3 regions of the Planctobacterium sp. AWH2_060 genome follow, and region 1 is predicted to be linked to each of the others. Evidence: predicted binding sites of a transcription regulator. Region 1 holds the regulator's gene; each other region holds the start of a gene.
The links. The regulator ArgR, encoded in region 1, controls arginine synthesis, uptake and breakdown. The targets are predictions, from matches to a motif close to ANTGAATANNTATTCANT.
Positions count from the first base shown of each region.

Region 2: the regulator ArgR is predicted to act here: its motif matches at 3,323-3,340, upstream of ACXAD8_RS10665 (DUF2170 family protein).
Region 3: the regulator ArgR is predicted to act here: its motif matches at 2,208-2,225, upstream of ACXAD8_RS12455 (aspartate aminotransferase family protein).

Region 1 covers NZ_JBSWTG010000001.1:4,758,661-4,769,348, reverse strand. Annotated here, with positions in the region: gene ACXAD8_RS20505 (PDDEXK family nuclease) at 1-921, opposite strand, end outside; gene ACXAD8_RS20500 (AraC family transcriptional regulator) at 1,518-2,405, opposite strand; gene ACXAD8_RS20495 (hypothetical protein) at 2,593-2,925, opposite strand; tRNA gene ACXAD8_RS20490 (tRNA-Leu) at 3,978-4,064, opposite strand; gene ACXAD8_RS20485 (YigZ family protein) at 4,419-5,036, shown strand; gene ACXAD8_RS20480 (DUF2059 domain-containing protein) at 5,033-5,944, opposite strand; gene mdh (malate dehydrogenase) at 6,059-6,994, opposite strand; gene argR (transcriptional regulator ArgR) at 7,260-7,721, shown strand; gene ACXAD8_RS20465 (beta-ketoacyl-ACP synthase III) at 7,769-8,893, opposite strand; gene ACXAD8_RS20460 (methyl-accepting chemotaxis protein) at 9,168-10,688, shown strand, end outside.
Region 2 covers NZ_JBSWTG010000001.1:2,485,291-2,495,978, reverse strand. Annotated here, with positions in the region: gene ACXAD8_RS10690 (DUF1190 domain-containing protein) at 1-15, opposite strand, end outside; gene ACXAD8_RS10685 (DUF350 domain-containing protein) at 28-447, opposite strand; gene ACXAD8_RS10680 (YjfK family protein) at 463-1,116, opposite strand; gene ACXAD8_RS10675 (potassium channel family protein) at 1,109-2,155, opposite strand; gene ACXAD8_RS10670 (PspA/IM30 family protein) at 2,152-2,832, opposite strand; gene ACXAD8_RS10665 (DUF2170 family protein) at 2,863-3,252, opposite strand; gene ACXAD8_RS10660 (DUF6471 domain-containing protein) at 3,383-3,646, shown strand; gene ACXAD8_RS10655 (methyl-accepting chemotaxis protein) at 3,677-5,230, opposite strand; gene queA (tRNA preQ1(34) S-adenosylmethionine ribosyltransferase-isomerase QueA) at 5,505-6,548, shown strand; gene tgt (tRNA guanosine(34) transglycosylase Tgt) at 6,659-7,780, shown strand; gene yajC (preprotein translocase subunit YajC) at 7,803-8,138, shown strand; gene secD (protein translocase subunit SecD) at 8,207-10,051, shown strand; gene secF (protein translocase subunit SecF) at 10,061-10,688, shown strand, end outside.
Region 3 covers NZ_JBSWTG010000001.1:2,920,387-2,931,074, reverse strand. Annotated here, with positions in the region: gene ACXAD8_RS12470 (bile acid:sodium symporter family protein) at 1-64, shown strand, start outside; gene ACXAD8_RS12465 (anthranilate synthase component II) at 180-794, shown strand; gene ACXAD8_RS12460 (HDOD domain-containing protein) at 860-2,023, shown strand; gene ACXAD8_RS12455 (aspartate aminotransferase family protein) at 2,353-3,564, shown strand; gene astA (arginine N-succinyltransferase) at 3,570-4,604, shown strand; gene astD (succinylglutamate-semialdehyde dehydrogenase) at 4,607-6,079, shown strand; gene ACXAD8_RS12440 (2-oxoadipate dioxygenase/decarboxylase family protein) at 6,168-6,977, shown strand; gene ACXAD8_RS12435 (HDOD domain-containing protein) at 7,255-8,067, shown strand; gene ACXAD8_RS12430 (lipid-binding SYLF domain-containing protein) at 8,331-8,852, opposite strand; gene ACXAD8_RS12425 (ExbD/TolR family protein) at 9,000-9,404, opposite strand; gene ACXAD8_RS12420 (ACP S-malonyltransferase) at 9,653-10,688, opposite strand, start outside.

The DNA of each region.
Region 1 (10,688 bases):
TTTACCTGTTTTTGAGCTAACTTCTGAAAAAGGCATAGCTAACAGTTTGTTATCTTTCTGGTTCGGGATAGGCGTCAAAAACTCTACGTCTCGATACAAAGTTTCACTATCTGGAGCTTTGACCTCACCTTTTACTTTTGCGGCCGCTATTAAGCCACACCATTTGTGCGAAAAGAAAACAATATCTCCTACATGAACATGATGAACAAACCGCTTTGCTTCCCCATATGCTTCAAGACGACTATTATCCATCATTGACCAAATAGAGTTCTCATCCCAACTACGGTTCGTGTCGAATAACACACCTTTAATATCACTTGGGTTTTTATGTTTATCATATGGAAGTGCGAAGAATTCAAAGTACTTTTCACCAGCGAGTTCGTAAACTCGATATGGCAGAAAATCAATAGATATACCATTTTTCTTCCAGTAATCTACGGACGATATCAATGACTCATCAGCCGCACTACCGATAACCAAGAGATGCTGTTTATTGTTTATTTCTTTTGGGTCTAGTTCATGTTCAAGGCTAAACGCTTCTTTATGAGCTTCAACGAGCGACATATCGCTCTTGCTATATTCTTTGAATTTTTTTGCTAATTTGTGGTAGCTCCATTGACCTGCATCTTGCGCATACCTTAGTGCTTGATGAACCGCATCTTTACCTGCTGAGGCACGTTTTAGCTCAAATATAACTAATTCACCATTTTCATTAAGTGCATAAATATCAGCTTCTGCTTGCCATTGCCTTTCCTGAAATACAGGCATCAACTTAGCATCCTCAAACAACACATCTAAAATGCTATTTGCGATTAAGTTTTCTAAGTCCTTTTCAAGTTTACCGAAACTCGAAAAGTCCTTGAACTCAACGGGCTCTAGCTTTTCAAATACTTCTGTTTGTTCTTCTATTTTGTAGAGCATCTCAGTATTCCTTTGAGTACATAACGCCCCAAGCAGGGGCAAATAAATGCTTGGCTAAAATTATAGAGCGCAGCGACAAAAGCCAAGCTTTATTTGTCCTGCTTGAGTGGCTTGTTAGGGCTCAACTCACGTATTTTGTTTAAATAATATTGAGAGAAACTTAACTTAGGTAAAATTACATCCGTCCCACCACAAGTGCCTGTTGTCCAGTAATTATCATTTGTAAAAATGACATAATAATAACCAAACATATAACTATTGCCCTTGCACGAACCGTCATCTAATTGTGAATAGACTATGTTTGAACTTTTCCCTTTTAATATTTCAGGTTCCTTTAAAACGACCTTTTGAAACTCATTTCCGTTTGCATCGTTTTGGATTTCGAGTCCAACAACTCTCCCATACAATATGTGGGAAGCTTAAGAAAAATAGTAGGAAGGTTCAGCTTTTTTACAGCTACATGCTAAAGCTATATTTGAAGCTAGCAATAATGAAACGGCAACAAATTTAAGCACTGAACCTCCAGTGAGCCCTAACGCCCGCATTTGAGGTTGGTTTGGAGCGCAGCGGAAAACCAGTCCGACAACATGCGATTGTTAGGCATTTGCGCTGTTTTTGATAACTGGCACCCACCAACGTATCTCCATTTCACTAAAATGCCTCCAAGGCATAGGAAAATATGCCACGATGTCAGGCTTATCTCCGTCTCTCTCATAGCCCGTTGCAGAAAACCATTTCCCGTAAATGTATCGGTTTGTTTTCATAGCACCACGATATGAACAGTTAAACTCAGCGTAAGTTGCTGATGGAACGCTATGAGTTTTAAATTCTTTCAAATTTTTGTCAAATTCACATTCCACACCAAGCACATCTAAAAATTGATCTTGCTTGTTTTTATCTTCAGGAAAATACGCAGTTAGTAATGGCGAACCGGTTACCGCCCCTGGCTTACCTCCAGTCAATTCACAAAGACGTTTGTAATTATCAGACCCGACATACTCTTTCCAAAATTTCTTACCGTTTTTTGTGAAATCATCAAACTCAAATCGTTTACTTTTTCCGACGATATTGAAAGACGGCTTCTCAACTATTTTATATTCCATTTTCTCTGCCTCTATAGGTTCTAAAGAAAAAGAGGCCTTACTGTATGTTGCAATGGTACCATTATCAGATCGAGCTTCACTTGGGTTCATCCCGTGTATTTTGCGAAATGATCGCGTAAATGCATTTGGTGAGTTATACCCATACTTCATTGCGATAGCCAAAATGGTTTCTTGAGTGCTTACCACATCTACCGCTGCTAAAGTAAATCTTCTCCTTTTTACGTACTCAGAGAATGTAACATCGAAACAAGAATAAAATATTCGATGCAGATGAAACTTCGAGCAGCAAGCTATTTTTGCTGCTTTATCAATAGAAATTTCACTATCAAGATTTTCTTCAACATACTCAATAACCAATCTAATTCGATCTACCCAATTCATGCGCTAGCCTCTAATTGAGTCCGTATGCTAATTAGTCTCTAGGTTTACTGTCTCACCTTTTTTTGACATATGTATAGAAGCTGGATTGACTGCCTAACGTCGTAAATAAATGGCAAATGCTTGCTGGCTATACTTGCCGAGGCACGAGGCTGGCCAGCGAGTATTTGTCCGTGTTTGAAATTTTTTGTTAGTTTTTGCACTCAATTTCGCCCTTGACGTAGGGATGAGAAAAAGAAATTGGAATCACAGCAGATCCCGCCATACCCACCGCAGTGCTCTGGTTTGCACCTTCCTCGTTACCCACTTCGTCGTAGCCATTGGGGCACAATTCGGATGCTCTTTTGTGCCATCTTTCCAATACTAACTCAGGGCTGGTTGAGGCATTTCCTAAGTATTCAACCCAGTATCTTCCAACACCAATCTGTTGATCTTTATATCCCCCACTCCATGTGTAAGCTTGATAACCTGTCACACAACCGGATGTTAATAGCACCAAACCCAATAAAAATAATGTCTTCACCAATCCTCCTAGAACGTCTCAATAATTAGTGCAGTTAGTTTGGCAGCTTTATTGCGTTGTTTGCAATACAAGATGCAAAGCTAACGGAGTCTAATTTATTGACTTGTTCTGTGGTAGCCAGACCTTAGTCGCTTTGGCTACGTAGATTGAAGGGTCAAAAACAAATCGTCACTTGATCGGGACTTCATACCCTAAAGCTTATCTCTAAGGTCTGTCTGAAAATAACGTCGATTTCAGCAGCCTTAGAGATAAGCTTTAGGGATTGAAAAACAGTATAGTTCCGTCAAGTTTCTTTGCTAGATTTTATAGTCATAAAAAAGAGAAGCGTCATACTGTGTAAATATACACCATAATCCTCTGTATCGACTATAATCTCTAGTATATCTTTTCTCCAATTCCATCAGAACAATTTAATGTGAGGCAACTTGCCTGTTATTCTTCCAGCAAGTTTCCTCTTTTTTATTTTCAGTCCTTTTTACCAAACCTCCTTGCCCTTTTCTACCCTAATTTTCCATAGCTATTAAGAATGTCGTTGGCAATAAAAAGCGGCAATTTGCCTCTTTTCTTGACTTTAAGGGAAACCCTCAAGTGCTGTATATAAAAACAGCATTCTTAAAAGGATTTTAACTAAGTCTAGATCACCGTTTCTCAATAGGGTGACCAATTGGGTCAGGTTCGCTGAAAAGTTAACGCACTGTATTTTTGGGCGAGCGTTGCGTGATCGTCTGCTTTCTTAAAAATGCAGACATTCTGGTTTGGCTAAGCTCTATATTTAATAGTCTCGGATAGAGTTGTGTCTAGTCCAGATAAGCACCGAAAACCTTGTTTTACCCTTTTGGGACACTACAGAAAAACCAGGCTATGATTAGGAACACTTCCAAATACTGTACTGATTCACAGTGTCACAATGGGACCCCCTTATATACAGCGGGATACAGGGGAAATACAGCAAAATACAAGACGTGCGCAGATGGGACACTCAAAAATTAATATAAATTAATTTTTTAAGCTATAAAGCGCTGTGTAAGTCATTGAATATAAAGGATTAAGGATGGTGCCCAGGGGCGGACTTGAACCGCCACGGCCTTGCGGCCACTAGCACCTGAAGCTAGCGTGTCTACCAATTTCACCACCTGGGCATATAAATTTTAAGAGCACTGTTTAAGTTCAGTGCAGTCTTCCTTGATGTAATCAAATACTTACTTGCTCAAGCAAAAGTACTCTAAACCCTCCATGGTGAGGGCTTCCAGCTCGGCGTCCCCTTGCCTCGCATTCGCAACTAAAATTGCTCCAGGTATTCACAATTTTCGGGCGTTGCTCACCCAATTTCACCACCTGGGCTAACTATTCAGAAATGAAATCTGAATGTCGCGTGTTCGGAATTGTTATCCCCGAAAACGGACGCGAAAGATAAAGGTTCCGGGTTAGTTTGTCAATCGTAAAAATGCTATTATTCGCGGAATTGTGCAAATTTATTAAAAACAGATTATTTGATGAGCAATGTGGAATACCTGATCCCTGTCAGGCCGGTTATTTTCGAGGAAGAAATTAAGAAAAGTCGATTCATTACCCGGCTAGCTCACACTCCCAGCATAGACAGTGCAAAAGCTTTTGTGGCGCAAATTAAAGAGGAATTCAAAGATGCACGCCATAATTGTTGGGCATTTGTGGCAGGCGCACCTCAGGATTCTATGCAATATGGATTCAGTGATGACGGGGAGCCTAGTGGTACAGCGGGCAAGCCAATGTTAAACCAATTGATAGGTAGCGATGTCGGCGAAATAAGCGCCGTGGTAACCCGCTATTTTGGCGGCATCAAACTGGGCACCGGTGGCCTGGTAAAAGCCTATGGCGGCGGCGTACAGCAGGCGCTTGCGCAATTACAGACACAACTTAAAGTACCGGAAACGCAGTTTTCTCTGCAACTGCCTTTTGATTTGGTTAGTGTATTGGAATACGCAGTTAAAGACGCTAATGGCAGCATTTCCGAGCGCCAATACCACACAGATATCGTGTGCCGCATTCAGTGCCCGATAATGAATAAAAACGCCCTGCTAACTCAGCTCATCAACCAGAGTAAAGGCAGAATAACTTTGCTGCCTGAGAACTAGAGGGCCCTTGCACTATCGCTAATAATTAACTTCGAAAAGTCTTCCACTGCAATATGCGTTTGATAATAGGGAAACATGGGCTTGTGATCAGGACCAATAGCTTTTATCACCTGGCGTTTGGCGGTGCCCTTTACCAATAGTGATTTGCCCACCAGGGTTTCACTGACATTTTCGCCATGCAGGCTAATAAACTCAGCGACCAGCTCAGGCTTGATTTTGACAGTCAGACAACGACGATCTCGATAATCTTCTTCGGAATTAATATACAGGATGTTATTGCGGATATTGGCCGCCTTGATCTCAAATTGAAACACGCCATCAAAACCGGCAGAACCAGACATCTCTGAATACTCGATAGCTTTCATTGGCGTCATACCCATGGCATTGACGAAGTCAGATTCAAATCCGCTTTCACGTAACTGAAATAAAAAGTGCTCAGTTAATCTTGCGATAGCATCTGATTGCTCCTGCATTTCCCGCTGTTGTTCATCGCTGACCACAATGGGCGGCCGCGAAACCAGGAGTTTCTGCCCCACTTCGCTCTGATAAAAGCGGATCAGCTCCACAAGTTCAGCTTCGGAGTAGTAATCCAGATAATATTGTCTGACGGCTTCACTTGTAAACCTGTTGGACTTAGGATAATTGAGTAATTCTTTTAACTGCGACTTGTAGTCCGTTACCAAATGTTGATAACTGTCTGGGATCAAGTGCAACTTTAGGCGCTTAAGATACGCTTCCTGCATTTGGGTGATGATTCTGTTATGAGCTGATTCTTCATGCGGGGCACTCCAAATATTGATTAACTCGTCAAGCAACAGAGATTTACTATCATTGAGTTCAGCGTGCAGAATTGGCGAGTGAACGCAGGTAAACGCGAATAATAAAGCCGCACTAAAGCGAATTATCATAAATGCATCCTTGTAAATAATTTTTACCAATTTTAGCGAATTTGTTATCCCTGTGGCAACTCAAATAAAAAAGCCAGTGCATGGCACTGGCTTTTAGTTCACCGATATCAGAGATTAACCGTTAACGAAATCCTGACCCAGTTTAATGTCGCCACGCAGGCCTTCCAGCATGTCGTCTTTGGCTTTTTGCTCAAACGCGCTTAATTCACCATAAGGCAGAATTTCTTCAACACCTGCTGGACCTAATCTGACAGGATGTGCGAAGAACTCTGCGTCATCGCTGTTGGTTTCAACGTACGTGTACTCAACTACGTTCTGACCTTGCATCGCCTCAACCAGAGACAAACAGAAACGTGCAGCTGCCTGGCCCATAGACAAGGTTGCTGAACCACCGCCCGCTTTAGCTTCTACAACTTCAGTACCTGCATTCTGGATACGAGTTGTCAGCGCCGCAACCTCTTCGTCAGTGAAGTCTACGCCGTCTACCTGAGACAACAGAGGTAAAATAGTCGTACCAGAGTGACCACCAATAACCGGTACGTGAATCGCTTCTGGGCTCAAACCTTTCAGTTCAGCAACAAAAGTTTCAGCGCGGATTACGTCTAGCGTGGTTACACCGAACAATTTGTTCTTGTTGTATACGCCTTTTTTCTTCAGTGCTTCAGCAGCAATAGCAACTGTCGTGTTTACCGGGTTAGTGATAATACCGATGCAAGCTTCAGGGCAAGTATCCGCGATGGCGTCAACCAGGTTGCGAACGATACCAGCATTGATGTTGAACAGATCAGAGCGATCCATACCTGGCTTTCTTGGTACTCCAGCTGGGATCAATACAATGTCGCAGCCTTTAAGTGCCGCGCTTAAATCGTCTTTACCAAAGCCCTTAACTTTAACATCGGTAGGGATATGGCTTAAATCTACTGCTACACCTGGAACTACTGGCGCTACATCGTACAAAGATAATTCAGAACCTGCGGGTAATTGAGTTTTCAAAAGAAGGGATAATGCCTGACCAATACCACCGGCAGCACCTAAAACTGCTACTTTCATTTTATTCTCCTATGAAGTGCAAATTGTCGCGCTTTTAACCTGAATCAAGAATAGCCAGACTATTCATCATCACCAGGCTGCGAGCTGTCTTCCCGATATCGCTAACTGGATAACAAAGAGGACGGATGTGTAAATTTTCCAGTTATGCAGTGTATGGGTATTTTTCGCAAAATCAATACACAGAAGCCATAACATGTAACGTTTACTTTCTTATAACAAGTCGGCAAAATAGTGAATTATTATGTAAATGCAATCAGAGAGATGAATGACCAGCAAGCAAGAAGAAGAAATTAAGGCATTTAAAGAGGTTTTAAAGGCAGAATCTTACGGTTCCCAGGGCGAAATTGTTGAAGTCCTGAAAAGTATGGGATTTGCCAATATCAGCCAGTCGAAAGTTTCTCGCATGCTGAGCAAGTTTGGCGCTGTCCGGGCGCGTAATGCCAAAGGTGATATGGTCTATTGCTTGCCGCCGGAACTGGGTATGCCAACGGCAAAAAGCCCTTTGAAACAGCTGGTTTTAGATGTTGAGCACAATGGTGTCATGATCATCATTCGCACCACGCCTGGCGCTGCACAGCTGATTGCTCGCTTGCTAGACTCACTGGGCCGTTCTGATGGAGTACTGGGCACCATTGCCGGTGACGACACTATATTTATTGCACCAGCTTCAGTGGAGCATATCGAGGAAATTCGGCAAAAGGTCGAAGATCTATTTGAAACTGTTTAGTAAAACTAAAAAGCCCGCGAAAGCGGGCTTTTTTGATAAAGCGTAAATTAGCGCTTTTGCACTACCAGGCTTCCGATGGAATACCCTGCACCAAAAGAACAGAGCACGCCATAATCCCCGGATTGCATATCTTCCTGATGAAGATTAAAGGCTATCAACGAACCTGCTGATGCAGTATTGGCATAACGGTCCAGCACTACTGGCGCTTCAGTGGGATTAGCATCCCGGCCTAGTATTTTCTTGGCAATCAACATATTCATGTTGATATTAGCCTGATGCAACCACCAGCGCTTAACATCATTCGCCGTTAAATTGTGCTGGCTCATGTGATTTAAAATGTGCTCAGCCGCCATAGGGCATACTTCTTTAAATACCTTGCGACCTTCCTGATGGAACAACTTGTCAGTGCCAAACGCATCAACATCATTTGCCCGGCTCATGTATCCAAAGTTAGAGCGAATATTGGAAGAGTATTTAGTTTTCGCAGAGGTACTTAAGATCTCGTATTGATTTTCAGAAACGCTGTAATCCTGCGCTTCCACCAGCATCGCGGTAGCAACGTCACCGAAGATAAAGTGACTGTCGCGATCACAGAAGTTCAGCTGTGGAGAAACCAATTCCGGGTTGATAACCAATACCGAGCGTGCAGTACCCGCTTTCACCATTTCCCAAGCTCTGTGCAAGGCAAAGGTACCGGCCGAACAAGCGACTAACATGTCAAACCCGAAACCTTCGATGCCCAGTGCTTCCTGGATTTCGATGGCAATAGCCGGATAAGCGCGTTGCGTATAGGCACAGGACACGATAACCGCATCCACATCTTGTGCTTTGCGACCTGCTGCTTCCAGAGCCTGTTTAGCCGCTAACACACCAATCTCAGCCTGATTAGAAAGCTCGTCTTCACCTCGCTCCGGAATCGTTGGACGCATATGGTCCACATCCAAAATGCCTTCTTTGGTGTACACGTAACGGCTCTTAATACCGGATGCTTTGTAGATAAACTCAGCGCTGGAATGAGGTTTTGCTGCCAGTTCGCCGCTGTCGATTTGCGCGCTATTTTCTTCGTTATATTTGTCAGCATACTGATTGTAGCTGTCTACCAGCTCTTCGTTGCTGATACTAAATTCCGGGGTCCATAATCCTGAACCACTGATTACAACCTGGGTCATTATCTTTTGCCTTTTAAAAAACCACCTCTAGCTTAACCACTCATAAACAAAATGTCATTCACAACCCTGCATTCTGCAGCGCTGTAAACTAAACTGTTGAATAGCTATTCGGTATTTTTTAATAATTTTGTGTTTTATTTATCATCAATCTACCTATTCAGCCGATGATAAGGTACATTTATGTGAAAGGTTCGTGACAATGAGCACTACCCTACAAGCTCAGTGTGTTCCATGAATGTTTCATAAAATTTATAACAATAAGACAGAATGAACGCCTATGAAGATGCAACAAAAGCTAATAGTGGCTATAGCCGTTTCGGTGATTTTGCCGACGTTAATTATCGCTATTGTTAGTATTTCCAAGACTACCAGCCAATCAAAACAAAACTTTATCACGGCAACTCAAAACGAAATTCGCCAAATAGACAACAGTTTCAAACTGTTTTTCGAACAGGTGAAATCCAATGCAAAATTTCTGGCGGCTCATCCGCTGGTAAAATCGGTTCCGGCAGAAACCAGCACCTATTTTAACGAAGAACGCATGATGGACCCGCTCAATGCCCATCCGATGGAAGCAGAAATCTTCGACTTGTATCGACAGTTTGGCACCACCCACGAAGAATTGTTATATGTCTATCTGGGCACACCACTTGGCGGATTTATTCAATATCCGGCGGAAAAAATTGGTGGCTATGACCCCAGAAAACGCCCCTGGTATCAACAGGGTATGAGCAATCCTAATCAAGCCGGCATTACCGACGCTTATCAGGGTGTAACAGGTGGCCCAATGGTGTCGGTTATGTATTCCATCAGTGATGATGCCGGTCGTGCTATTGGTGTGCAGTCGATGGACGTATCACTGACCACACTCACAGATATCGTGAAATCCATAAAACTGGGGGAATCCGGTTACCTGGTATTGGTGGATGACAATGGTGTGGTACTGGCGGATTCTAAAACACCGCGCAACAACTTTAAAAAGGTCGGTGACATTGCATCGCCCTTTTACGAAGAGCTGGCAAAACGTCTGCGAAGCAGTGCGTCTTCAAACTTTACAACTGAACACTTAGACTCTGATGTTCAGGTAACCACTTATTACTCACCCACTCTAAAATGGCACTTTATCGGTATTATCGACAGCAGTGAAATCCTGGCTCCAACTGTCGCCATGACCGTTCTTATCACTGTGTTAGCCGCCTTTATGGTGGCAGGCTTTGTATTTTTAGGTGTCTGGCAAGCCAAAAGACTGGTTTCCCCCATTTCGGTGGTGTCGAAGGGCTTAAAAGACATAGCCAGTGGTCAGGGCGATCTGACCCAAAGACTATCGGTTAACTCAAAAGATGAAACCGGTGATCTGGCACGTTGGTTCAACCAATTTCTGGATTCTATCCGCAGTCTGGTACAGGACATCAAAGACGACTCCCAGCTACTAGCCGACAAATCTAAGCAAATTGGCCACATTGTTGAAAATATAAAAGACGCCAGTCACGAACAGGAAAAAGCCATCGAAGACTCTTCCCACGGCACCTCTGCCATGGCGCAAACATCCCAGGAAGTCGCTACCAACTGCGCCAATACTCTGGAGATGGTCTCGAATGCTGAAACCTCGGCAAAAGAAGGTACTCAGATAATCGGTGCTATGGTGAAGGATGTCAGCCGTTTAAGCAGTACCATCAGTGAATCTGCCTCAGCCATGAAAGAATTGGAAAATGAGAGCAGCAACATTACCCAAATTCTGAGCGTTATTCGCGGTATCGCCGAACAAACCAACTTACTTGCTCTAAATGCGGCTATCGAG
Region 2 (10,688 bases), 2.3 Mb from region 1:
GGGTTCTGTAGACATAGCAACCTCCTGTTACCAGCTCATGCAGGCAGCGTTTAATAAACCTACTGACAAAGACATTGCTGCTAACATTACACCAGCAGAGACTTCATTGTCTTCGATGCGTTTAACAATGCGTGGCATAAAGGTAAAACGCAGCAGGGCAAAAGCCAATCCCTGTGCAACTATGGCGACGATACCCCATACGACAAAGTCTACCAGGTTGGCTGAGTTGGATACTGCGCCAGCCAAAGCAATACTAAAGCCCACCATGGAACCGCCAAAACCGATAGCGGCGGCAACATTCTTTTCTTCTTTTACCAACAACCACTCATCATGTGGAGTAATGGCAGTGAAAACAAACTTAAATACGAAGAGTAAAAGGATTGATATAACAAAATAAATCCCAAAATTGGCCAGCCCCGCGATGGACTCCAAAATAATATCTGTCATTGTGTTCTCCTTGTGTTAGCCGTTGATGCGCAAATCCGCTGGATTAATGTTAAAGCCGGTGCTGATCACCAGGCAACGGTCATGATTATTATTAATGATTTTCTCTTCACCAGACACCATCAGGGCTTCAAATTTGTCTTCGCCCAAATCTCGTTCGTAGAGCATAACAAACTGATCGGTATCACTGGTATCACCATCTTCTTCATAGGTTTTTTCGGTCATAGCCACTGGTGGTGATTCCTCGCCAACGGCATCCCAGACTCGCTCAAATCGATGACCTTCCAGTTGGTATTCAGGCTGTGAAATTTCCTGCTTGAGCAATTGTTGCCACTGCGTGTCATTGCCTACGGTTTTGGTATCGTAAAAATACCAGAGCTTAACGTCTGTGATATGGTTTTCGGTGTCACCACCGTCCATTACCACTTGTAAAAAAGCATCGTCATCGGTGTAAAAACGCAGGATTTTACCGCCGGTATCAAGATTGACTTCGCCAACTGCTTGTATCAAATGGTGGCTGGCGGCATTCTCGATAATGAGTTGCGGCTGGATGAGCTTGAGTTTGAGCGAATCCAGTTCAAAAGAGCCTCCCAGATAAAGTCCCATGACTTCAGGAGCCTTGATGGTCGGTGTGACTTTCTTTTCCTTTGAGCCAAACAGTTTACTAAACATAGAGTCTCTGCCATTCAATATTCGTGATGCGTTTATCCGCAATGTAATAAAGCTTATCTCCGGTCGCAATGTCGGAATTCAGCGCCGGGTTGAGTTCAATTTCTTTCAGGTCGTGGGCTTTGGCAAGTCCAATAAGGGTAGCGTTGTATTGCTTTTTAAACTCGGAAAATAAGGTAGCGGTGCTGATGCTTTTTTCCAACTCAGGCACTGCAACAGAATATTGCGCCTGGCCAGCGTAGACGTCCAGCAAATCAAAGTGCAGTTTACTGGAGCCAGGATCAAAAGCGGATTTAGCCAGCATTTCTACCGCCACACTGGGCATACACTCAACGTTCGGGCAGTGCTCAGTGAGTAATTTAACCAGACTTTCATCCTGAAAATAGGCCAGGATATGGGCTTTGGGATTGCGGTGGCTGGCGTACAAGCTGGTGGTCATGGTGAGATCATCTTGCGGATTATCCACAATGATGGTGGCCGCGGCGTCGATACTGGCGTTGTCCATGTCGGCGTCCTGGTTAAAGGAATTCACCTTCACGAACTCAATTTGATCCGGCATAGGGTTTTCAACATCCACTTTAACGCACAGCACTATGGCCTGGTCGTCTCCAGAATATTCCCGCTCTCGCAACAATAACTTTAACAGGTGTAACGTGCGTTCGCCGTTCCAACCAATTAACAGAATATGATTCGATAAATGCACTGCTTTTAACCCCCTGGCTTTTTTATGCCACTGCGCCGAGACAAATGCCGCAGCCCGGCCCAAAACAAACGCAAAAATACTTAATCCCACCGGGATAATATAAAAGGCCACTACATATTTTCCGGCTACCGTGGTGGGAGAATAATCCCCATAGCCCACCGTAGAGCCTGTGACTACCATCCAATATATAAAATCTGTCGGGTTGATTAATGCGTTTTCACCGGCCAGTTGTAGAAACCACCAACTGCTTATTCCGTATAGCAAAAGCGCCAGCACAATGGTGTGCCAGCGCATTTGAGTAAAATAACGCATTAGTACTTTGCGTAGTTTATGTATCATTTTCCTAAGATTCGACTCAACTCATCTTCTGCTGAATTACTACCACCTTTAACACCGGCAGACTGAAGGCGTTTTTCCAGATCATCGGTGCTTTCATTGGTGGCCAGTTCTTCAGCCGCTTCCAGTTCCGCAGCACGCAAGTTTTGGCGTTTCTGAATACGGTCCAAAGACTCGGTGGCGGTTTTCATTTTACTGTTAGCACCAAGGTGACGGGAAGAAACCGCAACCTGAGCCTTTTGAACTGACTCAGTGGCCTTTACCATATCAACCTGCTGCTCCAGCCGGCGTAAATTGGCTTTAGCCTGACTGATGTTATTGGCTAGTTGTACCTCAGACTTTTTGAATTGGTCAAGGTAAGTTTGCTCGGTTTGCAATTGCTCGGACAGTTCTGTCACTCGTTGCGCACAGTCCAAAGCCAGTTGACGATCTGTGTCAATCGCTTTGCGGGCGTGCTCTTCATACTCGGCAATAGATTTTTGCAAGCCATCAACTTTTTGTTGAGCCAGTTTACATTTCGCTAAAATTTGTGTGCGGGCATGGTCCGATTTGCGCAGTTCTTCTTTGGCTTCACGGATTTCTTGCTCCAGGATACGAATAGCCTGGTTATCAGCTACCGACTCGGCAGCTTCTGTGACACCACCTTTTACGGCAGTTACAAGTTTTCTCCAAACAGACATAATACATCTCCTCAGATGGATATTAAGGGGTTATTTTAAATATTCCTGCCAGGCATCAATAAAGGCTTCAACATTATCGAACAGGGTGTGGATCTCTATCAGCACACTGGACTCTTTGGATTGCGAGCTAAGCGAGCCAAAGGCGGTGTAGTAGCTTTCGCCTGAAATATCTGAGATACCCACTGTCGTTAATGGAAACATCATGTGCGTGCGCAATATTGCGTCGTTTAATTCTGCAGGATTTTTAACTTCACTGGTGGCAAACAGTAATGATTCCACCAATATTTGTTCGCCGCTGATGGCAAGCCATGCGTCGATTCCATCCTGGTTTGCTATCATCAAGCAATCGTTTTCGCGTGTGACAACTAAATCTGATTCTTTACCAATGAGCGTTTCTAACTGGTCAAGATCCCAATGCATTGTTCCTCTCCGGGTTATTTAGTCTGGTGACTAGCATAGGACATTATTTTCCTATGAGTCAAATTATTTATTTGAATAAAAACGTAATTGTTTGTAAATTATAAGTCACAAAAGTGATTTTTTGGAGTAAATGATGGAGTCAGTTAACTGGCGCTTGGTTGTACAACGCCTGATTAAATCGGAAATGAGTTTAAAAGGGGTTCGTTATCAGGACCTCAGCGAAAAATTGGCCGAAATTGGTATCCAACAGTCAGCTGATAACCTGCGCAATAAGGTTAATAAAGGCATATTAGGTGCTGATTTATTGTTGCAGCTTATGTTTGTGATGGACATCAAGAAGATTGAGCGTGAGCGATTAAAGGATATCGCGAAAACCTTGATGAAAGATGACTGAACCGGCAAGTTAAGTCATCTGCATGAGCGATTAAACTTTTTGTCCCATCAAACGGGCAATCAATACTGCCATTCGATTTTTCACTTCTGACAAGGTGACGTTATCACGATTACAACTTTGCGCATGCTTTTCATTGACGGCGGCAATCTCAGCCAGTCCCATGATATTTTTTTCGATTTCCATGGCAACGTCAGACTGCTCTGCGATGGCATCGGCAATTTCTTTGTTAAGTTCGTTAATTTGTTTGATCGCACCGGTCACCGATTTTAGGTTTTTGTCGGCTTCCATGACTTTGTCAACACTCACCTGCGAGTTTTTCTCCCCCAACTGAATGGCGGAAACCGCATTTTTAGCGCCAGTTTGCACATTGGCGATAATATCCTGAATTTCTTCGGTGGATTGCTGTGTTTTAGCGGCAAGGGTACGTACTTCATCGGCCACAACAGCAAAACCTCGTCCTTGCTCACCTGCTCGCGCCGCTTCAATAGCTGCATTCAAAGCCAGTAGATTAGTTTGTTCGGCGATATTTTTAATAACATCCAAAACGGTACCGACATTTCTGGCATCTTCGTCTAATTTATTGATAACACTGGCGGTGTCATTGATTTGGCCTGAGGAATGGGTGATGGTATCGATGGTTTCTTGCATAACCGAAATACTCTGCGTGGCATAGTCATCGGCCTGAGATGCGGCTATTGAGGCCTCGTTGGCACTATCGGTGATTCGGCGGGCCATTTCCGTCATACTTTGCATCGAGGTGCTGACTCTGTCTGTGCCGCGGTTTTGTTCTTTGGCTCCCATATCGATAGCTTTCGCGCTGTCTAACAGACTGGTAGATACTTCATCCAGGTTGCCCTGCACTGTGGCCATTTCTGTGCAGGTAGCATTCAGACTGCGTCGCAATAACTCAATGGCTTTTGACATCTGGCCAATTTCATCATCCCTGAAAAAGCTCAACTCTTCGTTAAAGTTACCTTTACTCACTTTGTATAGATGCTGGATCAGGGTGGTGATGGGGTATACGACCTTGTAATTCATGAACAGTGCAGACATCAACATACTGGCCACGATTGCCAGCAATATGACTGTGGCTCCCCAAAAGGTGGTTGACTCAGCCCTGTTTGTTAACGACTGACTTTTCTCCAAGCCGCTGTCGCGAAGTGATTCAGACAAGGCTTCAAGTTGTTTTGTCGGCTCTCTATCTATACCTCGCACCGCCTGGTCGGCGGCTTTATGAGAAAAGTTACTCTGCATAAACACCTGGTAGCCTTGTTCATATTGAGTTTCAAGGCTTTGATGCGCTGCGATGAAATCTCGCATTTTTGATAGGTATTGAGCTTCTAAATCCAGGTTTAAAAATGTTTTTGCATCTCGCTGAACCTGACTATGACGGTCTTTAAAGCGTTGCCAATATTTATTGCGGTCTTCGTCTTTATGGCCTCTCAACAATACATTCTTCCACTCCTGCACCTGGCGTTTAAAGTTCAGGTTTAAGGAGTCTGCTATTGTGGTGGCTTTAACTTCATGCTTAATCAAAACCCCATATTGGGTAATTTTTCCTGAAAGCAAAGTCGAAATTACCATTGCGATAATACCTACAGATAGTATGCCTGCCCCTAAAAGCGATAGTATTTTTGTCCGTAAATTCTTAAACTTGCCAGGAATCATCATCGAGGGTCTCTTTTCATTAACTGCTATGCGGAATATCGCCGATGGCGCGGAGTCTATTGCCAAATTGTTACGGGATTATGAAGTTTGAAAAGCGTTAAAATTAAAGGGCTGGGGGATTGTTTTAGGAATATTTGCGGACTATTACGCAAAAACGTAAAATCGCCCACCTTGAATTAAGGAAACACCCATGCAGCTTTCAGATTTTGATTTTCACCTGCCAGAAGAACTCATTGCTAATTACCCCCCTAAAAACCGTACAGATAGTCGCTTGTTGCACCTGAATGGTGGTACGGGGGAGATCATTCATCGGCAGTTTCCAGACATTCTTGAGCTGTTAAATCCCGGTGATTTAATGGTCTTCAATAACACCCGAGTGATCCCGGCTCGTCTACTGGGGCAAAAATCATCTGGTGGCAAGGTGGAAGTGCTGATTGAACGGGTGCTGGATGAACATCAAGTACTGGCGCATATACGGGCCAATAAGTCACCCAAACCGGGCAATATGTTGTTACTGGAAGGTGTGATTGAAGTTGAGATGCTGGGGCGTGAAGGGGAATTGTTTCAGTTGCGTTTTTGCCACGATGAATCGGTGTTTGATTTATTGGAACAGCACGGCCACATGCCTTTGCCGCCCTACATAGAACGCCCGGATGAAGAGCAGGACAAGGAGCGTTATCAAACCGTCTACAATCAAAAGCCCGGCGCTGTAGCAGCGCCAACAGCAGGACTGCATTTTGATGACGATTTGCTAGAAGCTCTCAGACAAAAAGGGGTTAATACCGCTTTTGTTACCTTGCATGTGGGAGCCGGAACGTTTCAGCCTGTCAGAGTGGATAACATTAAAGAACATCAGATGCATTCCGAGTACGCAGAAGTGCCTCAGGATGTGGTGGATGCCATTTTAGCTACGAAAGCCAATGGCGGCAGAGTTGTGGCGGTGGGGACAACCTCGGTGCGTTCGCTGGAATCGGCGGCACAAGCGTCAGAAGATAAACTGATCCAAGCCTTTAGTTCTGATACCTCAATCTTCATTTATCCCGGATATCAGTTCAAAGTAGTGGATGCTATGGTGACCAATTTTCACTTGCCAGAATCCACTTTAATCATGTTAGTGAGCGCTTTTTGTGGCAAAGAAAACATTTTGCACGCCTACAACACTGCGGTGCAGGAAAAATATCGCTTTTTCAGTTATGGCGATGCCATGTTTTTAGAAAAGCAGGTGCAGCCATAAATCAGATTAAAGATTACCACCCGGCACCAGATTTCGTTTATAATTCGGCAATTTTGTGAACACTTTTAAGTGAGTGTTCTGTTTCAGATTTCATCAAAGCAAGATTTATCATGCAGTTTGAATTGTTAAATAAGCAAGGCAAAGCCCGCAGAGGGCGCCTTAAATTTGAACGCGGTGTTGTTGAAACACCGGCGTTTATGCCCGTGGGTACCTACGGCACAGTTAAGGGTGTCACACCCGAAGAGTTGGATGAAACCGGCGCCCATATTTGTTTGGGGAATACCTTTCATTTGATGTTGCGTCCCGGCACCGAAATCATGAAGTTGCACGGCGATCTGCACGACTTTATGCAATGGCAAAAGCCAATTCTGACCGACTCTGGTGGCTTTCAGGTATTCAGTCTTGGGCAGTTGCGAAAAATTTCTGAAGAAGGGGTCACCTTCCGCTCACCAATCAATGGTGAAAAGATTTTGCTGACACCGGAAAAATCAATGCAGGTACAGCGCGACCTTGGCTCAGACATCGTGATGATCTTTGACGAATGTACGCCTTACCCCGCCACCTATGAAGAGGCGCGCAAATCCATGGAGCTGTCGCTGCGCTGGGCAAAACGCAGTAAAGAAGCGCATGAGGGTAACCCATCGGCGTTATTTGGCATAGTACAGGGCGGTATGTACGAAGAGTTGCGGGATGTGTCTTTGCAAGGCTTAGTGGATATTGATTTCGATGGTTACGCCATTGGCGGCTTGTCGGTGGGTGAGCCAAAAGAAGACATGATTCGGGTTCTGGATCACACAGCGTGGAAGATCCCAGAGCACAAGCCCCGTTACCTGATGGGCGTAGGCAAACCTGAAGATATCGTAGAGGCCGTGCGCCGAGGTATCGATATGTTTGATTGTGTAATGCCTACCCGAAATGCTCGTAATGGCCACTTGTTTGTGCCAGAAGGGGTGATCAAGATCCGGAATGCTCGTCACAAGACCGATACCGGTCCTTTAGATGAATCTTGCGACTGTTACACTTGTAAAAATTATTCGCGGTCATATCTCCATCATTTAGACAAATGTAATGAAATGTTAGGTGCACGTCTGAATACTATCCATAACTTGCGTTACTACCAACGTGTTATGGAAGGCTTGAGAAATGCTCTGGATAACAATCAACTTGATGAATTTGTTGCAGATTTTTATAAAAAGCTGGGACGTCCAGTTCCACAATTAGAACAAGATTAATAACTTTTAGGGAATAGTCACTATGAATTTCTTTATCTCAAATGCGTATGCTCAGTCTGCTGGCCAACCTGGCGGTGGTGGCATGGAAATGCTGGTAATGTTAGGTATTTTCGGTCTGATTTTTTATTTCATGCTGTATCGCCCGCAAGCCAAGCGAGTGAAAGAGCACAAAAATTTAATTGGTTCATTGAGCAAAGGCGACGAAGTACTGACCCAGGGCGGTCTGGTTGGTCGTATCAATAAAGTCACAGACGATAAAGACTTTATGGAAATTGCGCTAAACGACAATGTAACCATTGTGGTACAAAAATCTGCGGTTTCTGCGGTATTACCCAAAGGTACGATGAAAAACATCTAAGCCGGTTTTTCTTTTAATCACTGATAAGGATTTGGGTACCGTTGTCTATGAATAATCCCAGAACTGCTATTTTAAATCATACGCCCGTCTGGAAAGCCACCCTGGTTTTCCTGGTAGTGGCGTTTTTTGCGCTGTATGCCTCCCCCAATCTTTACGGTGAGGATCCGGCGGTCCAGATATCGGCTGAACGCACTGCGCCAGTCGATACTCGTCTGTTAGATGAGGTTCAACAAATTCTCAGCGAGCGCAATATCGCTACCAAAAGCGTCGCGCTGGAAGATCAAAAAATATTGGTCAGATTAGCTGACAATGACACTCAGCTAAGAGCCCAGGAAGCCCTGGATATTGCGCTTAGCGATGATTACATTGCCGCGATCAACCTGGCTCCAGCTACGCCTGATTGGCTCAAGTCGCTGGGTGCATCACCTATGAAGTTGGGTCTTGATTTGCGCGGTGGCGTTTACTTCCTGATGGAAGTGGACATGGATACCGCTCTGAATACCAAGTTGGAAGATACGGTTTCTGATTTTCGCACAGCGTTGCGGGAAGAAAACATTCGTTACCGCCGTGTGGTGAAAGAAGGCAAAGTGCTGGAAATTCAGTTTCGCGATGAAGCCACAAAAGACGAAGCTAAGTTCTTTTTGCGCAATAACCGCGGTGACTGGCAGTATTCCGACAAAGATGATTTGACCTTAGTGGCGCAGATGTCAGAACAAACGCTGGCAGAAACCAAAGATTACGCTATTAAGCAAAATATTACGATTATGCGCAACCGGGTTAACCAACTTGGGGTTGCTGAACCTGTTATTCAGCGCCAGGGGCCGGATCGCATTGTAGTGCAATTACCTGGTATTCAAGATACTGCGCGAGCCAAACAAATTCTGAATGCTACAGCCACTATCGAGCTGCGTATGGTAGATCAGGATAACGATTTAAGTACCGCCATTGCTGGTCGCGTACCGCCTGGTTCACAGTTAATCGAAGATGAAAATGGCACTCCGGTATTATTGAAAAAACGCGTCATGCTGACCGGTAACCACATAGTGGACGCTAATTCCGGTGTCGATGAATATGGACGCCCGCAGGTGAGCATCAGTCTGGACTCTGAAGGTGGTAGTAAGATGACTCGTGGTACTCGTGACAATGTGGGTAAACCCATGGCCACGGTATTTATCGAGTACGAACCTACCCGCGAGCGCACCGCTGAAGGCAAACTCAAGTTCGAGAAAAAAGAACGGGTTATCAGTGTTGCTACTATTCAGGCTGTACTGGGCAGCAGCTTCAGGATCACCGGACTGGATACTCCGGGTGAAGCCCGAAATCTGGCTCTGTTGCTACGCGCTGGTGCCTTGATTGCCCCCATTCAAATTGTAGAAGAGCGCACCGTAGGCCCAAGCCTGGGACAACAGAACATCAGTCAGGGTACTGACGCTATCGTGCTTGGCTTTGTGCTTGTTCTGGCCTTTATGCTGATTTATTACAAAGGTTTTGGTGTGGTTGCCAATATCGCGTTGGCGGCAAACCTGGTGTTAATTATTGGTGTGATGTCATTGATCCCAGGGGCTACCTTAACCTTGCCGGGTATGGCGGGTATCGTATTGACAGTAGGTATGGCGGTAGATGCCAACGTACTGATTTTCGAGCGTATTCGCGAAGAATTACGAGATGGACGCAGCCCTCAGCAATCCATACATCACGGCTATGACAGCGCTTTTTCCACCATCTTAGATGCGAATATCACGACTTTGATTGCTGCTCTGATTTTGTTTGCAGTGGGTACCGGCCCGATAAAAGGTTTCTCGGTAACCCTAATGGTGGGCATTATTACCTCCATGTTCACGGCCATCATTTTGACTCGTGCCATCGTCAATAGCGTTTGGGGTGGTAAACGCCTCAGTAAGCTTTCGATTTAAGGAACAACCATGCAGTTATTAAATTTAAAAGATACGGTTTCCTTTATGTCGTTGCGGGTTCCCGCAATGATATTATCGGCTGTTTTGATGATCCTCTCGGTTGTAAGCTTGGCCACTAATTCTCTTAACTGGGGATTGGATTTTACCGGCGGTACTTTAGTCGAGGTGGGTTACGAACAGGAAGCCAATTTAACCGATATCAGAGAGCGTCTGCAAAGCTCCGGTTTCCCGGATGCTGTAGTGCAAAACTTTGGTAGTAGTTCTGAGGTGTTAATTCGCTTGGCACCTCGCGACAATGTTAAAGCGTCAGAGCTGAGTAATCAGGTTATGCAGGCTTTGGAATTGTCTACCAGCAATATTCGCCGCGTTGAGTTTGTTGGCCCTTCTGTGGGTGAAGAGTTAACTGAACAGGGCGGTTTGGCCATGCTGGTAGCCTTACTGTGTATTCTTGTCTACGTGGCTATGCGCTTTGAATGGCGTTTTGCCCTTGGCTCTGTAGTGGCTTTGGCCCATGACGTATTACTGACTTTGGGCTTATTCTCGTTTTTACAATTAGAATTCGACCTGACGGTTCTGGCGGCGGTGCTGGCGGTTATCGGTTATTCACTGAACGATACCATTGTGGTTTCTGACCGCA
Region 3 (10,688 bases), 1.8 Mb from region 1:
CGGCGCGGTGTTTTTAGCTGTCTGGGCGAAGAAGCAATACAAGTTCCACAGTGTATCGGGCTAATATTGCAGCCCGGGTGCACTTATTTTGATTAAAAGCCCGTCAAAGCCTTGCGAGGCTTGATTTTGTTGCCTTTAACCTGTTTAATTCCGCAGTTTTATTCGCTCGCCCGGGAAACATGCGCGTACTGTTAATTGATAATTTCGACTCTTTTACTTTCAATCTGGCTCGTTACTTTGAAGAGTTGGAGTGTTCCGTGCAGGTAGTAAGAAATAATCAGATCAGTATCGCTGAAGTTAAAAATCTCAGACCGGACCTAATCGTTATCTCGCCAGGCCCTTGCTCACCCAATGAAGCCGGTATCTCACTGCAATTGGTGCAAGAGTTGTCCGGTAAATTTCCTATATTTGGTGTTTGCCTGGGCCATCAGGTGATTGCTCAGGTGTTTGGCGCCAATGTGCAACGCGCTACTAAAGTGATGCATGGTAAAGTTTCAGCCGTGGCCCATTCCGGTCATAAAATGTTTACTGGCATACCTGAAAAGTTCACGGTTACACGCTATCATTCATTGGTGGTAGACGCGCAATCTTTGCCCGCGGAGTTTGAGATAAGTGCCTATACTGCAAGTGAAAACAGCCAGCAAACTGAAGTTATGGCCATAGCACACAAGACTTTACCCTTATGGGGCGTGCAGTTTCATCCGGAGTCCCATTTGACTGAATTTGGTCACCAACTTTTGCAGAATATTCTGGATTTGGTGACAGATAGCTCAGTAGCGATGCAACAGGATTAGCCAAAAGTAGCTAATCTGATGATGAATTAACAACTTATTTTTTAAGTCAGATTTTGAGAAACGGAATGAGTGGCCAGCAAGACATTCGCACAGATATTGATAACCGCTATTACCATCTGTTGATGGGATTACAAACCGGCCAGGTGGCAGCCGGAATCGAAGTAGAAGGTAAGGTTAAGGCGGAACAGTCTGAGCAATTCAATGCTCGCAGAAAACTGTTGGATGTAGAACGCATCGCAATGCGGGACAAAGAGCTCAATCAGCGTTCAAAACAGCACTATCTGGAAAATATCAGTACCATAGTGCACGAAGAAGTCTGCGATCGCATGCAGAAGAAAATTGACAATATTGATGAGCTTAGCAGTAAGATTATTGGTATTGACGATGGCATGGCCGCGGTTTACGACGGCCTGTCAGTGAAAGCTGCGTCAATTGCAAAAATAGAGCCGACTATTGCCGCTATCCCCTGGCTGACAAAAGAGTTAATGGACCTGGCTAACAGTCCTAAGTATCGAAAAACCGACCGACTTGGCAAAGTGGTCAGATTCGAGACACTGCGCATGGCCTTGAGCTTTTTTGGCATTGAAAATCTCAAATTGCTGGTGCCCATGCTCTCCGTGCAACGCTGGATCCCTAAAATCACCGACCCTTACCCGGCTTTTAAGCAAAAACTCTGGGAACAGATCATCGCCACGGGTATCAGCTGCCGAAAAATTGCCGAGTTATCCAAAGTTGATCCCTTCCACGCCTATGTCGCGGGCATGCATCACGAGCTGGGCAAAATCGCCATCAGTAAAATGTTCTTTAAGCTTTTTGACAAGGTGTTGCAGGAAGCCATGCTGGAAGCTCATAAAGAGCAGAAGCGAGAAGAGCATTTAGCACTGCAAGAGGTCAAAATTGATCCGGATGTGTGGCTGGCCATGATGTGGAATCAGTCTTATCAGATTTCCGCTAATGTATTAAATCACATGAATATGAAGCGGGTAGTCGTGGCACCTGCTCTGCAAGAGTTGGCGGATAAAACCTCCATTAAGGAACGCTCGCCATTGGGCCGGGTATTGGAGCAGGGGCGCTGTTACGCGCGATTCAGGGTGTTGCGCAGTTACAAACTGATCAACATGGAAGATGCCAAACAATACCTGATTTCCTGTCGTATGCCTAAAGGTGCTGTTGCTGCTCTGAAAACCGTCGATGTGCGTCAGATTAGCCTTACCTTCGGTGAAGAATAATCGCCGGATTAAAGACTTAAAATACTGTCCTCTGCCAGGTATTTTGAGTTTTTCCTTCTATATAGCAAAATAATCTAAAAAATAAGAATTCAGTTCTATATAAGAGTGCTTTGATGATTAATACGCCAAATTTGTGGCTTTTATCGGTAAAACTGAAAGTCTTTTCTGAATCTTTCACATACTTATTCAATTTCTATGCAATTCTAGCGAAGCCCTTTTATACTAAAGGCTTCACCCCCTTTTTCGGGAAGACAAGCGAGTAAATATCTGGAATAATGCTCCTCTTTTTTCACGGTGTATTACCGAATTTACTCTACAGGAGGCAATATATGAATGTGACTCGTGAAATGTTTGCTGATGTCATGGTTCCAAATTACAACCCGGCGGCAATGGTGCCAGTTCGTGGTGAAGGTTCAAAAGTATGGGACCAGGAAGGCAACGAGTTCATCGATTTTGCTGGTGGTATCGCAGTAAACGCTTTGGGTCATTGTCACCCAGAGATGGTTGCTGCTTTAAAAGACCAGAGCGAAAAGCTGTGGCACTTAAGTAATGTATTTACTAACGAGCCAGCAATAAGATTGGCCAAAAAACTAACAGACGCCACCTTTGCTGAGCGAGTTTACTTTGCCAACTCTGGTGCAGAAGCCAACGAAGCGGCCTTAAAGCTGGCGCGTCGCTGGGCATTAGATCACCACGGTGAAGACAAGAACCAGATTATTTCTTTTAAACAAGGTTTCCACGGCCGTACTTTCTTCACCGTAACTGTAGGTGGCCAGGCCGCTTATTCTGACGGTTTTGGTCCTAAGCCAGGTGCGATTGATCACGCTGTTTACAACGATTTGGACAGTTTAAAGGCCATCATGAGCGACAAAACCTGCGCGGTAATGATGGAGCCTTTACAAGGCGAAGGCGGCATTATTTCTCCAACGCAAGAATTTGTGGAAGGTGTGAGAGCCCTGTGTGATAAGCATAATGCGCTGTTGATATTTGATGAGGTGCAGTCAGGTGTAGGCCGTACTGGTGAATTATACGCTTACATGGGATTAGGTGTGACACCTGACATCCTGACCACGGCAAAAGCCCTGGGCGGTGGATTCCCAATCGGTGCCATGCTGACAACTGCAGCCATTGCAGAAAGCCTGAAGCCAGGTACTCACGGTAGCACCTATGGTGGTAACCCGTTAGCCTGTGCGGTAGCTGAGCGTGTTTTTGACATAGTTAACAACCGCGAGTTGTTGGACGAAGTTAAGCGCAAAGAGCAGATGTTCCGTGACGGCCTGAATGCCATCAACGAAAAATACAATGTGTTCAGTGAAATTCGCGGTAAAGGCATGTTATTAGGTTGTGCCCTTAACGAAGATTACGCTGGTCGCAGCAGAGACTTTTTAGTGGCCTCGACCGCCGCTAATCTGATGTGTCTGGTTGCCGGTGCCAATGTTGTACGTTTTGCTCCGTCATTGGTAATTCCTGACGAAGACATCAAAGAAGGTTTAGCGCGCTTCGAAAAGGCCGTTGCTGCCGTGGTTAACGGCCAGGAATAAGTCCCATGGTGATTATTCGTCCAATTACAGCAGATGATTATCAGGCGCTCTATGAGATTGCCAACGAGTCAGGCATAGGCTTTACGTCTTTGCCTGTAAACGAGGAAATTTTACGCAAGAGGATCGCTCACGCGGAAGAGTCTTTCGCTAAAGACGTTACAAAGCCTGGTGTTGAGGATTATCTGTTTGTGATGGAAGATGCACAAACCAAGCGTGTACTGGGCACCAGTGGTATCGAAGCCGCAGTGGGCATGGATAATACCTTTTACTGCTACCACCTGGGTAAAGTAGTACACGCATCTCGTGAACTGGGTATCCGCAACGAAGTAGGGACTCTGACCCTGTGTAATGATTACACTGGCGCATCTGAGATTTGTACCCTGTTTTTGCGTGAAGAGGCCAGAAAAGGGCCAAACGGCCGGTTCTTATCTAAGTTCCGGTTCCTGTTTATCGCTGAACACCGATATCGCTTTTCTGACACTATTATTGCCGAAATGCGTGGTGTCAGTGATGAAAACGGCAGCTCCCCTTTTTGGCAATGGTTGGAAGAGCACTTTTTCTCGATGGATTTTCCCACCGCGGATTATCTGACCGGTATCGGTCAAAAAGTGTTTATTGCCGAATTGATGCCCAAGTATCCCATCTATGTAAACCTGCTTAGTGCAGAAGCCCAGGCGGTAATAGGCCAGGTGCATGAAAAAACCAAACCCGCTCTCAATTTGTTATTGAGTGAAGGGTTTAGCAAAGGCGGTTATGTAGATATCTTCGATGGTGGCCCGACTGTAGAGGCGAACGTAAATTACATTCGCACTGCACAGGCCAGTCGCAATTTGCCGATTGAAATAGACGCTGCGCTGGAAGACGCGAAGGACACGCACTTTGTCATCAATACCCGGGTGAAAGAATTCCGTGGGGTTATGGCTTGTGTCAAAGTGGATGAAGACAAGCAGGTAGCGCGCATTTCTCCGCAAGCGGCTGCGGCCTTAAACCTGACAGCGGGTGAGGCCATTCGTTTCGCTCCGATCCATTTAGGAGAGTAATTATGTCTGAACAAATTCATTACATTGGCGGCCAATGGGTTGCCGGTGAAGGGCACGGTGTTAACTCCGTCGACCCGGCTAAAAAACAACAAATCTGGCAGGGAAGTGCTGCCAGTGGCGCTCAGGTAGATGCAGCAATTGCAGCTGCCAGAGAAGCGTTTCAAAGCTGGCAGCACGTCAGCTTCGACGAGCGCGTAGCTATTATTGAAAAATTCGCCGCACTGTTAGGCGAAAATAAAGCCCATCTGGCCAAAGTGATTGCCAAAGAAACTGGTAAGCCTGAATGGGAAACCGCCACCGAAGTGGGTGCCATGATCGGTAAAGCGGCAATTTCGATTCGCGCTTACAACGAACGCACTGGTACTGTGGAAAACGCCATGCCAGTGGGTAAGGCCTTTATTCGCCATAAACCACACGGTGTTGTGGCGGTATTCGGTCCATACAACTTCCCAGGGCACCTGCCTAATGGCCACATCATTCCAGCCTTACTGGCGGGTAATACTGTGGTATTTAAGCCCAGTGATTTAACTCCAATGGTAGCGGAAGAAACTGTTAAGTTGTGGCAGCAAGCTGGCCTGCCAGCAGGAGTATTAAACCTGGTACAAGGGCATGTTGAAACCGGTAAAGCGTTGGCTTCTCACGCCGGAATAGACGGGTTGTTCTTTACCGGTAGTTCCAGAACCGGCAAGCTTTTACACGAACAATTTGCCGGCCATCCTGGTAAAATCCTGGCACTGGAAATGGGCGGTAATAACCCGCTTATCGTTAAGGATGTGGCAGACATTGATGCCGCAGTTCACGACATAGTGCAATCTGCGTTTATCACCAGCGGTCAACGCTGTACCTGTGCCCGTAAGCTGTTTTTAGCGAAAGGCGAGCAGGGCGATGCTATCCTGGCGCGCCTTATCGAAGTTACCCGCAATATCAGTGTCGGTCATTATGATGCAGAAGAGCAGCCTTTCATGGGTGCTATGGTATCTGCTCACGCCGCCAGTTTGATGGTTCAGGCGCAACAAGCCTTGTTGGATTTGGGCGCCAGTTCCTTGGTAGAACTGACCCATACCGATACCGAAAGTGGTTTTGTCACACCAGGTATCATTGATGTTACAAACATTATCGATACTATGCCGGATGAAGAACACTTCGGACCGCTTTTAAAAGTGGTGCGTTACGATGATTTTGATACTGCTATCGATCAGGCCAATAATACCGCTTTTGGTTTATCTGCGGGACTATTAGCCGATAGTGAAGCGGATTACCAATACTTCTTCAGCCGCATCAGAGCAGGCATTGTTAACTGGAACCGTCCAATTACCGGCGCCAGCAGTGCCGCACCTTTTGGTGGTATTGGTGAAAGTGGTAATCATCGCGCCAGCGCCTATTATGCCGCAGATTACTGTGCCTATCCGGTGGCTTCTGTAGAGTTAGAAAAAGTAGCTATGCCTGGTACACTAAGTCCAGGTCTCAAATTCTAAATCTCTGATTTAAAATCACCTTTAATTACATTCATGCTCATCGCTTCGGCGATGGGCATTTTCAGGTTGTTTGGAAGTAAGAAAATTTATGAATACGAAACTCGATTCCCTGTTTGCCAACTTATGGCAAGACTATATTAATATCACGCCGTCAGCGCATAAGATCCATGATCTGCTGGGTATGCACGGTGAAATCGTCAATGATCACATTGCACTGCGCACCTTTAATCTGGAAAAAGTGAACCTGGACAAGATCTCCGCCCATTTCACTGAGCTTGGCTATGTCGAAAAAGGCCAGTATCAGTTTGAAGAAAAGAAACTGCGTGCTAAGCATTTTGAGCATCCTGAAGCCAACCGTCCAAAAGTGTTTATCAGCGAATTACTGGTGGAAGAGTTTTCTGCCGAGTTACAGGCAACAGTGCAAGACATGGTGGAGCAGATAGATGCGCAAGCCGTGAGCGCTGAAGGTTTTGTTTACTCAGGTGTGCATTGGAAAATCAGCAGCGAGCAGTACGACGCCCTGTTGCAAGAATCTGAATACGCGGCCTGGATGGCGGCATGGGGTTTCCGTGCCAACCACTTTACCGTCAGTTCTAACCACCTGGATAAACTGAGCCAGCTTACCGCTATCAATGAAACCTTAAAAGAAGCGGGTTTCGAGCTGAATACTTCTGGTGGTGAAATTAAAGGTGGTGAAGAGGTGTTTTTGGCACAATCTTCCACCATGGCTGATAAAGCGGCGGTGAAATTCAGTGATATTGAGCGGGTTATCCCTAGCTGTTTTTATGAGTTCGCACAGCGTTATCCGTTGCCCAACGGTCAGTTGTATCAGGGGTTTGTTGCTGCATCAGCAGATAAAATCTTTGAAAGCACCAATGCCCGTAAATTGGATTCCTAATCAATTTTCGGTTGTAAACAGGGGTCTTTAAAGATCCCTGTTTAATCCCTTCTATTTATCGTCAGTACTCCTTTTAGTGTCAAATACTCTGCTTTATTACTTCGCCAACGTGAAACAGCCCACAGTTTTAAAAGCAGCTTTTTATGTGATTTGAGTTGCAGCATCACCATGCTGTGCTATTGCTTAAGAATACTTTTTAACAGAATAATCTCATGTTCTCTGATGCTGTTATCTCTGAAGAGTTAAAGACCGGATTTAAAATTCCGGCAAAACCCGAATTATTAACCGAAATAGAAGAACTTACCGTCGGCCTGAGTTTAATATTACCGATCTGGCGATACCTTTATCGAAAGATATTTCGCTGTCGTCTGCGGTTTTGCAACTGGTAAATTCCGCCTCATTTGGCTTAAACCGCACAATTTGTGATATTTCTCAGGCTGTGTGTTTTATGGGAGTTGATCAAATTAAAGCTATCGTGGCCAGTATCAGGTTGCGGGAAGCGTACCCCATGAAAAGTTCCATGACGCTGGAGCGCTTTTGGGATGAGTCTTTGGAAATTGCCCAAATGATGTTATTCATCAATCAATGGCTAGGTAAAAAGTACCAGCCTGATGCGCTGTATAGCTTAGGTTTGTTTCACGATTGCGGTATTGCCGCTATGGCTTTTAAGTTTGAAGATTATATTGAGGTGTTGATAAAGGCCAATGATTCCCCTGACTTGCCATTGTATGAGTTGGAAAATCAGCATTACAACACGGATCACGCCACTATCGGCTATTACATTGCGTCTTCATGGTATTTCCCCAGCAAATACGATTTCATCACGATGTGGAATTTGTTGCGGCTAACTTTCCGGAAGAGCAGCGGCCCTATATTGCCATTTTACATATGGCAGAAAATATCCTTAAACAAACCAAGCGCTATGAAGAGTGTGACTGTTATCGTCGAGATATCAGTAAATTCCTGGCCTGGTTGGAAATATCTGACGATGAATATCAGGAATTGGTGGATGATATTGAGGCCTCGTTGGAGGCGTGATGTGCCACCAGACTGTTGTCAAAAGCACAACAGCCTGGCGCGACATTATTAGAGCGTGTTGATCTTTGCTGTACAATTTTGCAGCAGTCTGTGTGCAGTTTAGACAAGGCGAATGCTTGAAGGTCTAGTGGTTCTAAATCAAAAGCATTCAACGCTGTATAAACTGCACACAGGCGCTGCCCGAAGGGTTCGTCATATAAGCGCTTTACTTCTTGTCACAGTCCTTTGACTTAGCACCACTAGGCCTGTAGGACTGTTCCGCGATTAAAGCGCTTATATATAGAACAAATTTCGTACTGCAAAGGTCAACACGCTCTAGTTCAGGTCTTCATCTACCCAGAATTTGGTGCCTTTAATGGTGGCTTGTAAGGCAAGACCCGACTCTGTGAAGGTATAAACGGTGACATCGCCATAATAGGCTTCGCCTTCCACAGAAGCGCCTTTATCTCCGGCCTTGGCTGCTGCATCAGCGTTGCCACCAAAGGTCCAGCCTGACTCGATAAAGCGGTTAAGTGCCTTTTCATTGTGGAATACCATCACAATCCGATAGTCTTTGGCGCCAAAGCCCAAACCAACCCCACCTTCTGCCATATTCATGTAGGTGTGTTTTCCGGTGCGCATATTCTTCGCTACACCATAACCACCACCGGCGGCCACAAATATTACATTGACATTGGCGTTAGAAAATACTGCATATCCGGCGGCGGAGTTAACCTGACTGCGGGTATCGGGCTTTTCCTCGAATAACTGTGTTAAGACCTGATCTTTCATTTGCAGGACACGTTGTTGCCGCTCTTGTACTGTGCCTTGTGAAGAGGTGCCAGCACAGCCCAACATTGAGAATAAAACCACCATCAAACTTAAACTGCGAATATACTGCATAGTAGCTCCTTTTGATTTAGTCACTGATATTTTACGTTATGGCATAAATTCCGGGCATAAAAAAAGCTCCCATTTGGGAGCTTTTTCTCAAACTTTGCTGAATTAGCCTTCGTCAACGGCTACGGATAATGTACCAATTCCCGCTTCGGCGGCCTGGTCCAATACCTTAACAACGATACCGTGTGGTGCACCTTTGGCGGCTTTAACCACGGCTACGTCAGTTTCAACTTCTGCCAGATAGTTTTGGATGTTGGCGTTAACACGCTCAATGTCCACTAAACGGTTATTCATATAAATCTGACCAGTTTCAGTGATCAGAATACTAACAGCATCAGATTTGGTTTGCTGTTGCTGTTGTTGGTCCTTAGGACGCTGAACTTCTAAGCCTTTTTCCTTCGCAAATGACGTTGTTACGATAAAGAAAATCAACATGATGAATACGATATCCAACATGGGTGTCATGTCGATATCAGCTTCGTCTTCTACTGTTTTATGCTTCTTAGCCATTTAAATACTCCGTATCCGCTCATTTGGGAAATACATTCGATACGTTTGGTGTCGGTATCATTATCATTATTGACACATTACTCGCCACTATATGGTGACGGGAGACTTCCAACTATAGCCTGGTAAGTCCGTCGCTGCTATTAAAAAATACATGCTTCCCACAAAAAATAAACCGTTTTGTAACAATTTTTCTGTGCTTGCTGGATTAATAACCAATCTGTATCGCAACGCTTGTAAAAAATTTACCCTCAGCTTGTTGCGATGCTCCGCTGTGCCGCTAAACCCATTGCTAAAACTACAGGATCGGTTTTCTGCCGTTCGATAAAACTGGCTTTATCGCTCAAGCCAAACCAGTTATGGGCTATCAAAGTTTGTGCCACTGCACCGCCTAACGTTGCGCCAGGACCCGTGATGATAAGTACCTCTGGCGCAAACTCTTTAATACTGACTTCAATGGCCTTGCTAAAATCATAGGTACAGTTAACCTGGGTGCCCAGCGTATAACGATACAAATCGGCAACAGAGGTGCTGTGTGGCTGCCAGATGTGACCTTCGCCATCCACCATGGGTATGCCGGGGGCAGTAAACAGTGATTCTGGTAATTGTTGTTGCCCTTTTATCGCTATCTCATTCAGTAAAGGCGTATGGAATGCTGCGTGGTTAAATAAACGCATTGGATAGCGGTTTTCCAGTTCAGGCAAATTGGTCATCAGGGCTTTTAAGGCCGCTTCGTTGCCCCCAAACACCATGTAACCGCCCAGTCGGATGGATTCATAAAGCTGACAACCGGGTTGCTGGTTGACTTGCTGTAATGCGGTCTGCACCTGGTCAAATCGGTCAGGGCTGAATTTCCAGCTATCGTCCACGATGGGATAGATTACCTGGCCGCCAATCAGGCCATCAGTCATCATGGAACCCATAGTATTGATGACCTTTGCTGCGTTGCCATGGCTTAAGGCTCCGGCAACTGCGCAAGCGATATACCAGCCCATGGAATTACCGGTAACCGCAACAATATCGTATTTGTCTCGGTTAATATCCTGAAAGTCACCACGAGAACAGGCATATATCAATGACGAGGCGTTCTCCCCTGCGGTGTGCAGGCGCATATTATATTTATCTGCGCTGTCCAGCTCGCGAATCGCAGTTTGATTCCGGTTTTTTCGGTCAGCATCAATGGTATCTATCATGGCTTGCTTATCAGTGTGATAGTTAGCCAGGTAGCCCAATTCTTCTTTGTTATAGGTTCCGCGGCCCGGACAAATCACCAGAGCTCGCTTTTTC